Regions from separate parts of the Bradyrhizobium sp. B120 genome, predicted to be linked through region 2. Evidence: predicted binding sites of a transcription regulator. Region 2 holds the regulator's gene; each other region holds the start of a gene.

Region 1 (3,229 bases), 3.6 Mb from region 2:
GTGGTGGTTAGGCTCCCCTCCCCCTTGTGGGGAGGGGTTGGGGAAGGGGGCCCACACGAAGACTGCCGCCGCGGCACCCCCCTCCCTAACCCTCCCCCACAAGGGGGGAGGGAACGCAGTGACGCGCCCAGCGCGAATGATGCACGATATCGAGCGCAGGTTCACTTCGACAATTCCTTAAGCCCCAGCCGGATCAGCTGCGCGGTCTCGGCCTTCTCACCGGCGCTGCGCGAGGCGGCGGCGATGGCGGCGGCGGCCTGCGGCTGGCCGTAGCCGAGATTGACCAACGCTGAGATCGCGTCGGTGACCGGGCGTGGCGCGCGATTGTTGTCGATCGCGCCTGACAATTGCACCACCGCGGGATCGACATCGGCAAAGCCCGGCGCCTTGTCCTTCAATTCGCTGACGATGCGCTCGGCGACCTTCGGCCCGACACCGGGCGTCCGCGCCACCGCCGCCTTGTCGCGCAACGCGATAGCGTTGGCGAGATCGGTCGGCGGCAACGTGCTGAGCACCGCGAGCGCGACCTTGGCGCCGACACCCTGCACGGTCTGCAACAGACGAAACCATTCGCGCTCGAGATCTGAGCGGAAGCCGAACAGCTTGATCTGGTCCTCGCGGACATAGGTCTCGATCGAAAGCACGGCCGCCCCGCCCGGCTGTGGCAGCGCCTGCAACGTGCGGCTCGCGCAATGCACCTGATAACCGACGCCGCCGACGTCGAGGATCACGTAATCCTCGCCGTAGGAATCGATCAGGCCCTTGAGCTTGCCGATCATAGGTTCGCCACCCTGAGGCGCAGCGCGATGCTCTGACGGTGATGGGCGTGGGTGATCGCAATCGCGAGCGCGTCGGCGGCGTCGGCGGACGGCGGCTCGGCTTTCGGCAGCAGGATCTTCAGCATCACCTGGATCTGGTTCTTCTCGGCATGTCCGGCGCCGACCACGGTCTTCTTGACCTGGTTCGGCGCGTATTCGGCGACCGAGATACCGAACATTGCGGGCGCCAGCATGGCGACGCCGCGGGCCTGGCCGAGCTTCAGCGTGGCAACGCCGTCCTTGTTGACGAAGGTCTGCTCGACCGCCGCCTCCGCCGGCCTGTAGTCGCCGAGCACGGCGGCCAGCCCCTCATGGATTGCGAGCAGCCGGCTCGCCAGCGGCAGATCGTCCGGCGGCTCGACCGAACCGCAGCCGACATAGACCAGACGGTTGCCTTCGGTCTCGATCACGCCCCAGCCGGTGCGGCGGAGACCCGGGTCGATACCGATGATGCGGACGGGAGAGCGAATCGGCTGCGATGTCATGGGGTAGTGATACCGCCTAGCCTGCGAGAACGAAACACAAACGCCGCCATCATACCCGGGAAAGCGGGCGTTCGTGCCCCGGGCGCGGCGCAGCACGAAGTGATGCGGCGCTGAACCGGGGCCTATCTATCTTCTTCGCATGCAGAGACATGGGTCCCGGCTCTGCAGCGCACCGCTTACGCGCTGCGCCGCGTCCGGGACACGAGAGCTGCGTCAGCCGCCCATCTTCGCGAGCAGCGCGTCGGATACCTCGAAATTGGCGTACACGTTCTGCACGTCGTCGTGCTCGTTGAGCAGGTCCATCAGCTTCAGCAGCTTTTCGCCGGTCTCGTCGTCGACTGCGACGGTGTTTTGCGGCTTCCAGGTCAGCGCCGCCTTGCGCGGCTCGCCGAACTTCGCCTCCAGCGCCTTTGCGACTTCGCGGAAGGTGTCCTGCGAGGCGTAGACCTCGTGACCGGCTTCGCTCGAGACCACGTCGTCGGCGCCGGCCTCGATCGCGGCATCCAGCATGGCATCGTCGGAGGCGACCTTGGCGTCGTATTCGATGATGCCGGTGCGGTCGAACATGAAGGCGACCGAACCGGTTTCGCCGAGATTGCCGCCCGACTTGGTGAAGAAGGAGCGGATGTCGGAGGCGGCGCGGTTGCGGTTGTCGGTCAGCGCCTCGACGATCACGGCGACGCCGCCGGGGCCATAGCCCTCGTAGCGGATCTCGTCATAGTTCTCGCCCTCACCGCCGATCGCCTTCTTGATGGCACGGTCGATATTGTCCTTCGGCATATTCTCGGCGCGGGCGGCGACCACGGCGGCGCGCAGCCGCGGATTCATCGCCGGGTCCGGGGTGCCGAGCTTGGCCGCCACGGTGATTTCGCGGGCCAGCTTGCCGAAAAGCTTCGACTTCTGGGCATCCTGCCGGCCCTTGCGGTGCATGATGTTCTTGAATTGGGAATGGCCGGCCATGCGACGTCTCTTCGAGCGTAGGATCTGAACAGGGGTGGAAAACGCGGCCTTATAGGCCCCTGGCGGTCAAAATCAAAGGTCGGCAGGGGCCGTCCGGCGCGGGAATACTACCGCAAGCCGGAATATGAGGCACTTGTTAACCATGACTTCATGCCCGGATGCGAGGATCACCCCGTCCTGCCGCAACTTTCCAAGGCAACTACCAAGCCAACTTCCAACAGCCCCACAGAGCCCCCATGGCGTTCGGTTTGTTTCGAAAGCAAGTGCCGGAGCCGGCTGCGCCGCAGGTTCCAAGCGTGGCCGCCGCGGCTGAAGCCTCGACCGAGACTGATTCGGCCAAGGATTCGTCCAGGGAGATCCTGGAATTGCTGGAACTGGAGCTCGGCGCGATGATCCGCCAGCTCGAGCGTGCCGCAGGCTCGGTGGCCGACGGCGCCGAGGCGACGGCCGCCAAGCTCGCGACCATCCGCGCCCGCACCGACGCACTGACCGGCCGCAGCAGCGATGCGCAGAGCACCGCGACGACGTTCTCGGAAGCCGCCGACCGTTTCACCCACTCCGCCGAAGGCATCGGCGCCCAGGTGCGCAGCGCGAGCCAGCTCGCCGACGATGCCGCAGCAGCGGCGCGCGAGGCAACGGTCAATGTCGATCGCTTGCGCGAATCCTCGGCGGCGATCGGCAATGTCGTCAATCTGATCGCGCAGATCGCGCGGCAGACCACGCTGCTCGCGCTCAACTCGACCATTGAAGCTGCGCGCGCCGGCGCGGCCGGCAAGGGCTTTGCGGTGGTCGCCACCGAGGTCAAGGCGCTCGCAGTGCAGACCCAGAGCGCAACCGAAGAGATCACGCGCAAGATCGAGGCACTGCAGAAGGATGCCACCGGATCGGCGGACGCCGTCCACCGCATCTCGCAGGCGATCGAAAAGATCCGGCCGGTGTTCGAGAACGTCAACGGCGCGGTTGCCG
Region 2 (3,229 bases):
TGGCCGCCAACATCGAGGGCGCGCGGGCGCGCGGCCTTCATGCCATCCACGTGACATCGACGGATGACGTGGCGCGGGCTCTGACTGCACTTGGTATTGAACATTAGGATTGAAGGAGCTCCGAGCGTGGCCCTGATGCCGGTTGCCGATGCCCTGTCCGCCGTCCTCGCCGGCGCCGAACCGCTGCCGGAGGAGATGGTGGCGCTCGATGCCGCCTACCACCGCACCCTGGCGCGCGACCTCGCCGCGCTGCGCACCCAGCCGCCGCAGCCGATGTCGGCGATGGACGGCTATGCCGTGCGCGCGGCCGACGCCGGTGATCTGACGGTCCGGCTCAAGGTGATCGGCGAAGTCGCCGCCGGCCGGCCGTTCGAGCGCACGGTCGGCGCCGGCGAAGCGGTGCGGATCTTCACCGGCGGCGTGATCCCTAATGGCGCCGACGCCGTCATCATCCAGGAAGACACCGCCGTCGACGGCGACCACATCACGATCACCGAGCCAGCTGCCGCCGGACGGCACATCCGCCCGGCCGGCGTCGACTTCCGTGAAGGCGACGTGCTGCTCGCCGCCGGCAGCCGCCTCTCCGATCGCGCGCTGTCACTGGCGGCCGCCATGAACTATCCGGACCTCGCGGTGCACCGTCGTCCGAAGGTCGCGGTGCTGGCGACCGGCGACGAGCTGGTGATGCCGGGCGCGACGCCCGGGCCCGGCCAGATCGTCTATTCCAACGGTTACGCGCTGCGGGCACTGGCGCGCGCCGAGGGCGCCGAGACCGTCGATCTCGGGGTTGCCGCCGACACGGTGGAAGCCACCACCGCCGGCATCCGCCGGGCGCGCGAGACCGGTGCCGACATCCTGATCACGACCGGCGGCGCCTCGGTCGGCGACCACGACCTGGTCAAGCAGTCGCTGGAGGCCGAGGGCGTTCAGATGGCGTTCTGGCGGATTGCGATGCGACCCGGCAAGCCGATGATGCATGGCCGGCTCGGCGCAATGCGGGTGATCGGCCTGCCCGGCAATCCGGTGTCCTCCTATGTCTGCGCCTTCCTGTTTCTGGTGCCGTTGATTCGGGCACTGAGCGGCCGAAAAGCTGTTCGTCATCGCCGCGAGAGCGCATTGCTCGGCCGCGACCTCGCCGCCAACGACCAGCGCGAGGACTATCTGCGCGCACGCATCGAGGCGCGCGAGGACGGCACGCTGATCGCAACGCCGGTCACACAGCAGGACTCGTCGCTGCTCGGGAATCTCGCTGCGGCACGGGCACTTCTCGTGCGTCCGCCGTTTGCGCCTGCCGCCGTCAAAGGCAGCGAATGCGAGATCCTGACACTGCCCGAGTGACGGCGCAGACCGCATCGCTTGAGCGCTCGCCGGATGCGTTCACCGGAAATTAAGTGGTTGCGGAACACATATCGAACATATAGTGTCCGTTCATGATTTGTTTCGAGTACTGGTGTGTACAAATGGGAGGCCGCGAGGGAGCGCTTGTGATGAGCACCGTGCTCCTGAGGTCAGGCCCCGCCTGCAGGCCTACCTGAAGAGTCTCGGAATCGAACGACGCTACCAACCGGGGGAATACTCGAGATGCTCACGCGCAAACAGTACGAACTTCTGCGTTTCATCAATGAACGTCTGAAAGAGGCCGGCGTACCGCCCTCGTTCGACGAGATGAAGGATGCGCTCGACCTGCGCTCGAAGTCCGGAATCCACCGCCTGATCACTGCGCTGGAAGAGCGCGGATTCATCCGCCGCCTGCCCAACCGCGCCCGCGCCATCGAAGTCATCAAGCTGCCCGAACTCTCGGCTGGCGGCGGCAACGGCCGCCGCGGCTTCACGCCGAGCGTCATCGAAGGCACCCTCGGCAAGCGCACCAGCTCGCCGCCGATCGCCGAGGACGACGGCAACCGTCCGGTCGCGGTCCCCGTGATGGGCCGGATCGCCGCCGGTACGCCGATCGAGGCGCTGCAGACCCGCAGCCACACCATCAGCGTACCGCCCGACATGCTCGGCTCCGGCGAGCACTATGCGCTGGAAGTGCGCGGCGACTCGATGGTCGATGCCGGCATCCTCGACGGCGACATGGCGCTGATCCAGCGCAACGACGTCGCCAACACCGGCGACATCGTGGTGGCGCTGATCGACGAGGAGGAAGCCACCCTGAAGCGCTTCCGCCGCCGCGGCGCATCGATCGCGCTGGAGCCGGCCAATACCGCCTATGAAGTGCGCATCCTGCCGCCGAACCGGGTCCGCATCCAGGGCAAGCTGATCGGCCTCTATCGCAAATACTGAATTTCAAATACTTGCGGCGGCGGGGAACGAGCAACACATCGGATCGTTCCTTGAATGATAGCGCAACGTGCTGTTTGCCCGATGCGCTCCGATACCTCTCACGCAGCGTCGCGTGTTTGTGATCGGGAGCGTTGGGCGACCAGTCGTACAATCGCCCAGAAACGAGGAGACACTCGTTCGCTATCGTCCACTCTGGTAGAGGCCCTATGCCTCAAGGAGAGGCACGGGTCGCTACCTCGATTAGAGGAGCCATCCGATGTGTGACTATAGTCTGCACGCCGTGGCGTCGCGCCCCGCCATTGTTGGAGAGACGCTGATCACCACGACTTTCCGCGGCACGTCGACCCGCGGCTTTGCTTCGGAGACCGATCCCACTGTCGCGGTCTGCATGCTGCCGGGCACCGAGCTCGCTTTCGCCGAGAACGTTCGCTACGACAGCCGCTGGATCTGGACCAAGACGATGAACTTCCGCGTCGGCGTGTTCAACGAAGTCGAGCCCGACGTTCCCGATCGCCATCATGACGCGGTCGAATTCCCCGACGGCAGCCATGTGCTGGTGACCCAGCTGGTCGAGGGACAACGCGTCAGCGTGCTGCAATTGCCGGCACTGCATCCGCCGGTCGAGCAGAAGCCGAAGGTGGTGGAGCGGCGGCCCTCCGCATTTGCGTCGCTGTTTTTGGGTTGAACGCATCGTCGCCGCGGAATGAGCTGTCCGGCGGCGGATGACCTAAGCGATTTCGAGCGACCCCGGACGCCGGGTTCCGGGGCGCAGCTGGAGAATTGCGTCGACACGCGCCTTGGCGCATCATCGGGCACGGAGGACGTGCGTGGTGGTCGACAAGGTCACATGGCAAAAGGCTGGACGCGTCACGGAGCCGGGCCGCTACATGTTCCGGTTCGGCTGGCTGACGGTGACGGCTGACGACCTGAAGGTCTGGGAGCA
Region 3 (3,229 bases), 3.3 Mb from region 2:
CTCGTCGGTGCAGTGCTGCATGGTGATTTCCGGCATCGGCCCGCCGGTACGCACCATTTTCATCTCCCACAGACCGGCCTTGCGGATCGGCAGATCGACGGCGCTCGCGGCACCGGTGGACAGGACAAGGCAAACAGCAGAACCAAGCAAGGCAAGCTGTCGGGTCATGCGGTGAGCTCCCGGCTGAACGATCGAAGGATTTGGAGTGCGCTCAGTAGAGCGTGCGCACCGGCCTCTGGGCCGAACCGTAGGGCACCCAACGGCAGGCGAACGAGATGTAGCCACCCGGGTAGCGCTGCATCGCAAGGAACTTGACCACCTTGCCGTAGGAAGCGCAGTGATCGACGGCGAGCTGCCGCGCATCGGTCTGGGCCGCCAGGGTATAGGCGATGATACCGCCGGTATCATTGCCCTTGAACGGCGGCACCGGCTGCATCCAGTCGGCTCGCGCCGGACCAACGGCCAGCATCCCGCAAACGGCAACCAGGCACGCGGCCAATTTCCTTCGCATCGCAGACTCCATTTCGCTTGCGACCAACATAGAGTGCGCCGGCGACCATGGAAAGAACGAGCCGGCTGCTGGAGGTGGACTTCTCCGCAGGTGTTGCCGCGCTGCACTTGACCTTGCCGGGGCTTCACGGCACCGTCCGCCACATCTGATCATCGGGTGGATTCCCATGCGCAACCTGTTCAACTCCCCCAATAAACTCAGCCACACGCTTGGCCTCGGCGCCGCGCTCGTGGTCGGCCTTCTGGCGTTCGGGGGCACGGCTCAGGCCGCCAATCCGTTCGAATTAAATTTCTGGCTGTCCGGCCCGCGCTATGACGGCCATGTGGCACCCTGCGAGAAGGCCCTGGCGACCATCAGCGATCAATTCCATGAGAAAGAAGCCACCTTCTGGAATTCGCCGCTCGTGATCACCGGCTTCAGCCGGATCCACGAAACCGCGTTCCGCCCCTGGCAGTCCGACAACATTCCGCGCCGCTATTGCTCGGGAGACGCGGTGTTGAGCGACGGCAAGGTGCGCAAGGTGCACTATTCGATCATCGAGGACGGCGGCTTTGCCGGCACCAACCAGGGCGTCGACTGGTGCGTCGCCGGGCTGGATCGCAACTGGGCATACAACCCGTCCTGCAAGGCCGCCCGGCCCTGATCTCCGACCAGTTCGGTCAAAACGGAAGCCGCCGCCATCCAGACGGCGGCTTTTGTTCTTGAAATGTTCCAGCGGCCTGCTAGGCTCTGAATGGTCGCGTGAGGGGAGCGTTTGATGCCTCGGTTGGTCACAATTTCCCGATTTCTGATTTCAATTGCCTTTGTTCTGTGTGGTGCGATGGGGGCCTCGGCCCAGGATCGCCGGCAGAATGCGCCCGGCGAGTTCGACTTCTATGTGCTGTCGCTGTCATGGTCGCCCTCGTTCTGCGAGGCGGCGAGCGAGCGCGGCAACAACGGCCGCGGCACGCAGGCGCAGTGCGGCGGACGGCCATACTCGTTCGTGGTGCACGGGCTGTGGCCGCAATATGAGCGGGGCTTTCCGGAATACTGCCAGCGGCCCTCGCCCCGCCTCGCCCGCAACATCATGAGCTCGATGCTCGACCTGATGCCGGCGCCCGGGCTGATCTACAACGAGTGGGACAAGCACGGCACCTGCTCCGGCCTCGGCGAACGGGCCTATTTCGAAGCCATCCGCAAGGCCCGCGCCGCGGTGAAGATCCCCGAGGAATTCCTGCAATTGACGGAGCCGAAGACGATCGCGCCCGACGAGCTGGAGACGGCGTTCATCAAGGCCAATCCGGGGCTCAGCAACTCCGCGATCTCGGTGACCTGCGACAGCAAGCGGCTCAGCGAGGTGCGGATCTGCCTCAGCAAGGATCTGCAATTCCGTTCCTGCGAGGAGATCGATCGCCGCGCCTGCCGCCGCGATCAGGTGCTGATGCCGCCGGTTCGCGGCGGCTGAAGTCCCGTCCGCGTCAGAGCCGGGCAAACGCGCGTTGTCGCGCCGAGTGTCCCGGCCATGGACGCCATCACGAAACTAGCGAGATAAGGCATCGATGCCCGGGACAGGCCGGGCATGACGCAGTACAACATGCGCACCCTCTGGAGCGCAGCGTCATCGCATGAACTATCGTCACGCCTTTCATGCCGGCAGCTTTGCCGACGTCATCAAGCACATCGTGCTGGTGCGCATGCTCACCTACCTGCAGGAGAAGCAGGCGCCGTTCCGCGTCATCGACACCCATGCCGGCGCCGGCCTCTATGATTTGACGTCGAGTGAAGCGCAGCGCGGCGGCGAATGGCTGACCGGCATCGCGCGACTGATGCAGGCGCGGCTGTCCGACAAGGCATTGCCGCTGGTCGCGCCCTATCTCGACATCGTCAGAGCATTCAACCCGAGAGGCGAACTGAAAGCCTATCCGGGCTCGCCGTTGATCGCGCGGGCGCTGCTGCGTCCGCAAGACCGTATGACGGCCTGTGAGATCGAGCCCGTGGCGCGCAAGCAATTGATCGATGCATTGCGACGCGATGCGCAGGCGCGCGTCGTCGATCTCGACGGCTGGATGGCACTGCCTGCATTCGTGCCGCCGAACGAACGGCGCGGCCTTGTGCTGATCGATCCGCCATTCGAAGCGAAGGACGAGTTCGAGCGGCTGGCCAGTGCCTTCACCGAAGCGTTCGCGAAGTGGCCGACCGGCACATATCTTTTGTGGTACCCCGTAAAAACCCGGAGAGCTACCGACGAGCTCGCGCGCAGCGTGGCTGCAGCAACAGCAAGCAGTCGGCCCGCGGGCAAATGCTTGCGTTTGGAATTCAGTGTGGCGCCGCAAGAAACCGGCGCAGGCCTCGTTTCTACCGGCCTTTTGATAGTGAATCCGCCGTGGACGCTGGCGGGCGAGCTGAAGATCATCCTGCCCGAACTCGAGAGACCGCTTGGTCAAGGTGGCGCCGGACGCTTCAGACTCGAAACGCCTAAACCTTGATCGGTAGCACCCACTGAAAAGTTCTATTTGAGCATAGGCAACGCGCGCGGAACCGTATTATGCTCATCCTGTTACGACTGGCTTTACGTTCCGCTTCCGCGAATGGTTGCGGCGGAGTGACAAGGCCGAAATAAAATCCAGGCAGACCGGTGGCGTGACGCCGGCCTGTTCAGGTGGCCAAGCTTCCGACAAGCGAATGTCGGTCAACCGCTACGCGGCGTGCGCGTAGCGGTGGAGCAATACGGGGGAGGAG

What was found. The regulator LexA, encoded in region 2, represses DNA repair genes until DNA is damaged. The targets are predictions, from matches to a motif close to TGTTCNNNNTGTGTTCNG.
Region 1: the regulator LexA is predicted to act here: its motif matches at 1,329-1,346, upstream of ruvC (crossover junction endodeoxyribonuclease RuvC).
Region 3: the regulator LexA is predicted to act here: its motif matches at 1,208-1,225, upstream of ACOIX3_RS06805 (ribonuclease T2 family protein).

Annotation. Positions count from the first base shown of each region.
Region 1 is NZ_CP185242.1:1,087,196-1,090,424, reverse strand. Features, by position in the region: gene ruvA (Holliday junction branch migration protein RuvA) at 162-779, opposite strand; gene ruvC (crossover junction endodeoxyribonuclease RuvC) at 776-1,303, opposite strand; gene ACOIX3_RS05145 (YebC/PmpR family DNA-binding transcriptional regulator) at 1,517-2,263, opposite strand; gene ACOIX3_RS05140 (methyl-accepting chemotaxis protein) at 2,500-3,229, shown strand, end outside.
Region 2 is NZ_CP185242.1:4,685,129-4,688,357, forward strand. Features, by position in the region: gene ACOIX3_RS21405 (HAD family hydrolase) at 1-107, shown strand, start outside; gene glp (gephyrin-like molybdotransferase Glp) at 127-1,338, shown strand; gene lexA (transcriptional repressor LexA) at 1,582-2,286, shown strand; gene ACOIX3_RS21420 (hypothetical protein) at 2,543-2,971, shown strand; gene ACOIX3_RS21425 (hypothetical protein) at 3,117-3,229, shown strand, end outside.
Region 3 is NZ_CP185242.1:1,423,471-1,426,699, reverse strand. Features, by position in the region: gene ACOIX3_RS06820 (DUF3617 domain-containing protein) at 1-168, opposite strand, end outside; gene ACOIX3_RS06815 (hypothetical protein) at 212-511, opposite strand; gene ACOIX3_RS06810 (hypothetical protein) at 678-1,154, shown strand; gene ACOIX3_RS06805 (ribonuclease T2 family protein) at 1,332-1,955, shown strand; gene ACOIX3_RS06800 (23S rRNA (adenine(2030)-N(6))-methyltransferase RlmJ) at 2,116-2,976, shown strand.